Rubinisphaera italica: one gene and its partner. The protein of the gene in region 1 interacts with the protein of each later gene in a pairwise test. Links are inferred from orthologs where the notes say so. Each region holds a gene or a part of one and is shown in the gene's direction. Other genes may lie near its edges.

Evidence for each region. Proteins that work in one complex are often made in the same cells at the same time.
Region 2: the proteins of Pan54_RS00155 (region 1) and lpdA interact in binary tests that used the Escherichia coli proteins (3 or more experiments, as listed by UniProt). The link is inferred for Rubinisphaera italica from one-to-one orthologs.

The regions. Positions count from the first base shown.
Region 1 is NZ_SJPG01000001.1:32,070-35,211, forward strand. The notes cover bases 119-3,083. They hold Pan54_RS00155 (ATP-dependent helicase), read left to right. Parts: upstream 119-437; coding sequence 438-2,729; downstream 2,730-3,083. Other genes in these bases: Pan54_RS00160 (glucosamine-6-phosphate deaminase), read left to right, coding at 2,942-3,083. Outside these bases: Pan54_RS00150 (ion transporter), read left to right, coding at 1-111; more of Pan54_RS00160, read left to right, coding at 3,084-3,142. UniProt on the Escherichia coli protein: A helicase with DNA-dependent ATPase activity. Unwinds DNA duplexes with 3'-5' polarity. Translocates on single-stranded DNA with 3'-5' polarity. Initiates unwinding more efficiently from a nicked substrate than double-stranded DNA.
Region 2 is NZ_SJPG01000001.1:6,162,627-6,165,680, forward strand. The notes cover bases 90-2,966. They hold lpdA (dihydrolipoyl dehydrogenase), read left to right. Parts: upstream 90-755; coding sequence 756-2,177; downstream 2,178-2,966. Other genes in these bases: Pan54_RS23595 (2-oxo acid dehydrogenase subunit E2), read left to right, coding at 90-552; Pan54_RS23605 (dihydroorotate dehydrogenase electron transfer subunit), read left to right, coding at 2,236-2,966. In the rest of the region: more of Pan54_RS23595, read left to right, coding at 1-89; more of Pan54_RS23605, read left to right, coding at 2,967-3,054. UniProt on the Escherichia coli protein: Lipoamide dehydrogenase is a component of the glycine cleavage system as well as of the alpha-ketoacid dehydrogenase complexes.

The DNA.
Region 1 (3,142 bases):
CAGGAACGTCTCGAAGAGCTGACTAAAGATGTCGGCACGACGGCGGCTGATGATGTGGCTGCCGAGGAGGAAATGGAGGAAGAGAAGGAGTTGGAAGAGGTGAGTTCGTAGCATACTGTTTTATCTTAATATGTAGTTTGAAGTGTGCCACTGCCGGCTTGCCCAGCAGTGATTGACACGGTGCACTTTTCTGGGGGCTACGATCCGCTTCGACCCCAGCCACCCGAAGTAAGCATTCAGCTGGAAATTCACCACCAGGTTGAAGACCTCTTGCGGACTTCGTCCTCCCAGATCGCAGAGCTATCTGGGTTACCAATTTGCGATCTTGCTGTCTGGCAGAAATCTCTGCGGGATTTGTTTTCGGAAGGCGGAGCGGGTAGGATGGCGGAATCTCGTTTTGATATTTTGCCCACGCTCACGGAAGCACAGATTCTCACATGGATGTCCCCATTCTCCATCAGCAATTGACGCCGGTTCAAATTGAAGCGGTCGAACATTTCAGTGGGCCGATGCTGGTTCTGGCGGGCCCCGGATCGGGGAAGACTCGGGTCGTCACGCATCGGGTTGCCCGGCTGATTGAAAAGGGAGTCAAGCCCTGGAATATTCTGGCGATCACGTTTACGAACAAAGCGGCCGCCGAGATGTCCGAGCGACTCAAGACGCTGACGAACAGTCAGAATCTGTGGGTCAGTACCTTCCACCGATTTTGCGCGCATGTTCTCCGGCAGCGAGCCGGGGTGGTTGGTTTGCAGCCGAACTTTACGATCCTCGACACCGCCGATCAGAAGCAGGCAATCCGGCAGGTTCTCAGCGAACTCGATTACGATGCCGCCCACTATCCACCAGGCAAGATTCTGGCGATGATCAGCAATGCCAAAAACGACATGATCACCGCTCCAATGTTCGTCGGGCAATTCGAGGATTCAGTCGCCGATCATTTCACCGCAGTCGTCGCCAAGGTGTATCCGGCGTATCAGAAGTATTTGCTCAGCTCGAATGCCGTCGACTTCGATGACCTCTTATTACACGTCGTGCATCTGTTTGAAGAGCACGATGAAATCCGTTCGCAGTACGATGATCGCTATCAGTATGTGCTCGTCGATGAATATCAGGATACGAACGAAGCTCAGTATCGGATCGTACGGGCACTGTCTCAGAACTCACGGAACCTCTCCGTCACTGGGGATCCTGACCAATCGATTTATGGTTGGCGCGGCGCGAAGATCGACAACATTCTGAAATTCGAACAGGATTATCAGGACACAAAAATCATCAAGCTGGAGCAGAACTTTCGCAGTTCGAAACTGATCCTGGCGGCGGCAGACAGTTTGATCTCACACAACCGACTTCGCAAAGCCAAGGAACTCACGACCGAAAATGCCGAAGGGGAACCGGTCGAGTTGTTGCACTTTCCAGACAGTCCTGTCGAAGCCGACAGCATCGCCCGGCACATTCGCCATACGGTGGAATCGGGAGAACGGGACTGGTTGGACTTTGCAATTTTCTATCGAGTGAATTCCATTTCGCGGCAACTCGAACTGGCACTCGGACGGCATCATGTGCCTTATCAGGTCGCGGCTGGAGTCGCGTTTTATCAACGGGCAGAAGTTCGAGATCTGCTCGCCTATCTCGATTTGGTTAACAATCCGCAAAATCGAGCTGCCTTCGTTCGTGTGGTGAATGTTCCGCTGCGTGGCATCGGCAAGACGAGTCAGTCCCGCTTAATGAACTACGCGGAGGACAAAGGGCTCACATATATCGAAGCGGCACTTCAGGCCGACGAGGTTCCAAAGATGCCGAAACGGGCGGCGGCTTCTCTCAAGGCCTTCGCCCGAATGATGGAAAATTTCTCTCTCGCCGATTCCGGTTCAGTGGCTCAACTGATTGAGGATGTCGTCGAAAAAACGGGATACACCCGGCCCTGGTCTTCGAGTCAGAATGAACAGGATATGCAGCGACTGGCCAACGTTGAAGAACTGATCTCGGCTGCTAGAAATCACGATACGATTTTCGATGCCGATACATCGCTCGAAGGATTCCTGGAAACGACCAGTCTGGTATCGGACCTGGATGCTCTCGAAGGAGATTCCGAAAAGGGCAAAGTGACTCTGATGACACTTCACGCGGCAAAGGGACTGGAGTTTCCTGTTGTCTATATTATTGGTGTCGAGCAGAACCTGTTGCCGCATGAGCGATCGTTGCGAGAAGGAAATCCAAGGGAGTACGAGGAAGAGCGTCGGTTATTATTTGTAGGCATGACTCGAGCCGAAGAGCGGCTGTATTTGACGGCGAGCAGTTATCGAGATTTGCACGGACGCTCGATGCCGACGATTCCGAGCGACTTCCTGTCAGAAATCGATCTTGTGCAAACCGATGGAACCACGCTCACAAGCGATTTTCCGGAGACCGCTTATCGACCGACTTCACTTGCCTCTAGCGATCTTTCCGACGAAGATGTTAAAGCGATTCGGGCAGCTTTGAACCGACCAGACAAACCTCAATTGACAACCGCAGCTGCGTTACTGGCCGGGAACAACTCGGCTGCTTCACTGCCGTTCAATTTTCCAATCGGCTCATCAGTTCGGCATCCGCGGTACGGATTAGGAACAGTCACGGCAGCAGGCGGATTCGGACATCGCAGGACGGTCACGGTAGAGTTCGAAGAAGAGGATCGGAGTGAGACTTTTATTGTGAGTAAGTGCCCGTTACAACGGATTGGAAATCGATGAGAATGCAGGGTGGCACGTCCCTGAGTGAAGCGAAGGGCGTGGGATGTGGATTCGCCACGCCCTTCACTTCGTTCTGGGACGTGCCACCCAATGTATGTCAGGCACTAACTGACGAAATGGAATATATAGAGAACTCCACAAAAGTGTTGGGTTACGCGTTCCCCTGGCCCAACTTACAACGCCAAAGAAACTAATAGATAAAGTAGACAACCATGAAGTTAGAGATTTTTGCAACAGAACAGGAAATGGGACAGGCCGCCGCGGAAGCAGGAGCTGAGAAAATTCGCCAGGCTCTGGCCGAACGGGGTGAAGCCCGGATTATTGTCGCAACGGGAGCCTCACAATTTACGGTGCTCGGCGCCCTGGTGAAACAACCCGACATCGACTGGTCGAAGGTCACCGGCTTTCATCTC
Region 2 (3,054 bases), 6.1 Mb from region 1 along the record:
ACCGGCAAAAACGGTCCAAAGGTGACAATGACCGCCATCGCTGTCAAAGCCGCAGTGACGGCTCTCAAAACTTTCCCGAAATTCAATTCGAGTCTCGACCCCCAGACTAACGAAATCGTTTACAAAGACTATTTCAATATTGGGATCGCCGTAGATACCGAAAACGGTTTGGTTGTGCCTGTCGTGCGGGATGCTGATAAGAAGTCACTCTTGCAGATCGCACTTGAAGTAACGGAACTGGCCAACAAAGCCCGTGATCGCAAGCTCTCCATGAACGACATGAAGGGGGGCACGTTTACGATCACGAATCTGGGAGGCATTGGCGGAACCGGATTTACACCGATCGTGAGTTATCCAGAAGTGGCGATACTCGGAATGTCTCGCGGGCAGAAAGAATTGAAACTGTTCGATGGAGAACTCGAAGAACGACTGATCCTGCCATTGTCGCTTTCGTATGATCACCGGGTGATCAATGGAGCCGACGCCGCTCGATTCATTGTGAAGTTGTCCGCATTACTTTCCGATCCATTCACCCTACTCTCAGAATGTTAATGCGTTTTGTTCGTGAGTTGCATAGAAGAGGGTGATGGGGACGCTCTCGAAGAGAAGCCCCCGAAACCTATAACTCCGGGGGCTTCCGCTAAAGCGGAGCGCCCTCGCCACCCCGGGTTGAATTTTCCAGATCAATATCAAATTAGGTCCGCACTGCGGATCTTACAGAGCGGCTGATGTTGTCGCGTTGAGGAAATCGATTGATGTCAAATTCTGATTTACATGCTGAAGTTGTCGTTCTGGGAGCGGGTCCTGGGGGATATCCCGCCGCTTTCGAAGCAGCCGATAAAGGGAAAAAAGTCATTCTCGTTAACGACGATGTCGCACCCGGCGGTGTTTGTCTCAACCGGGGATGTATTCCTTCCAAAGCGTTGCTGCACGTCGCTAAGTTGCTCAATGAATCGAAAGAAGCAGCCGAGTGGGGCATCAAGTTTGCAGAGCCGGAAGTCGATCTGGATAAGCTGCGAGACTTTAAAAATGGAGTCGTGACTGGATTAACGGGTGGGATTCGTTCGCTCTGCAAAACTCGCAAAGTCGATTTGGTCGAAGCCAGAGGAAGTTTTCTTAATTCCAATGCGATGGAGCTGAAATACAAAGATGGCTCGACGGGCAAGCTCACCTTCGATATCGCCATCGTTGCTACAGGTTCGCTCCCCGCAATGCCCGGTATATTCAACATTGGCGATGAACGGGTGATGGATTCGACTGGTGCACTCGAGTTGAAAGATGTTCCCGAAAAAATGCTTGTCATTGGTGGCGGCTACATCGGTCTCGAAATGGGCTCCGTTTATGCCGCACTCGGTTCCGAAGTGACAGTTGTCGAAATGACCGATGGCTTGTTACCGGGAGCTGATCGGGATCTGGTGAAACCGTTGCAGAAACGATTGAGTCATCAACTCAAATCAATTTATCTATCGACGAAAGTGAACAGCCTCAAAGCAACGAAAGAGGGAATCGTCGCGGAACTCGAAGGGGCGGATGCCCCTGCCGAGATGACGTTTGACCGGGTTCTGGTCTCTGTCGGACGCCGTCCGAATGCCGGTAATATTGGCCTGGATAAAACAAAAGTCAAAGTGACCGACAAGGGCTTTATCGAAGTTAATAAGCGTCAGCAAACAAGCGATCCTGCCATCTATGCAATCGGAGATGTGGCTGGCGAACCGATGCTCGCTCACAAAGCGACACGCGAAGCGAAAGTCGCAGTCGATGTCATTCTGGGAGAACCTGCTGAGTTCGATTGCATCGCAATTCCGGCAGTAGTGTTTACTGATCCCGAACTCGCCTGGTGTGGCATTACGGAAGCGGAAGCTCAACGCGATGAGCGGGAAGTGACCGTTGTTCGTTTTCCCTGGGCAGCTTCTGGTCGTGCTCAAACAATTTCACGCACGGAAGGTTTAACGAAGTTAATCTTCGATCCCAAAACCGAGCGAATTCTCGGCATGGGAATCGTCGGCCCGGGAGCAGGTGAAATGATTGCCGAAGGCGTTCTGGCTGTCGAAACAGCAGCAGTTGCTCGCGATATCGCGGAGAGTATTCACGCTCATCCAACCCTTTCGGAAACCGTGATGGAATCGGCTGAAGGATTGTTCGGACAGGCAACACACTACTTCCGACCAAAGAAATAGGTGTAGGTCAGGCACTGCCTGACAACAAAAAAGTTGGCACATCAAATAGGAACAGCGGGTGGCGGGGGCGCTCTCAAAGAGAAGTCCCCGAGGCGTTAATCATTCGGGGGCTTCCGCTGAAGCGGAGCGCCCCCGCCACCCCATTTCCAATGATGTCGAGTTTGCGGATCGGAAAGTTGGGAAACGAATGATAAGTGAATCGACGTGTGCAATGCAGTGTCGGGCGAAAGTGATTTCACTCGCTACGCTCTCTCAGGAAAACTATCGCGTTCGGCTCGAATGTCCGGAACTGGCTCAGGTCATTCTTCCGGGCCAGTTCTTCATGCTTCGCTCTCCCGATCGTACCGATCCCCTGCTCGGTCGGCCTTTTGCTCTTTACGATACGTATCTGGAAAATGGTAAACCAGTTGGGATCGATGTCGGGTTTCATGTCGTTGGTAAGATGACCGCACTTCTTGAAGACGTTCAGCCCGGTCAGAACCTGGAAATCTGGGGACCACTCGGCAATGGGTTTCCGGAATTGGAGACCAAACATCTGATTCAGGTCGCTGGTGGCATTGGATATACTCCGTTTGTCGCAGTCAGCCGGGAAGCCTTACTGCAGAAAAAGTATGGGCAAACCCAGCGGACAGGAATTCGAGCAGAACGAGCTTCCCTCATCTACGGAGTTCGCTCGGCCTGTTTTCAGGCGAATATGGATGACCTTTCCGATCTCAACGAACTTGACATTCAAATCTGCACCGAAGATGGTACCGCCGGTCATCATGGACTGGTAACCGATCTACTCAAACCGTTGCTCGAATCCGGATCAGCAGACGATCAAGTCGTACTGACATGTGGCCCGTTGCGTATGATGCAGGCGGTTTCAGAACTCTGT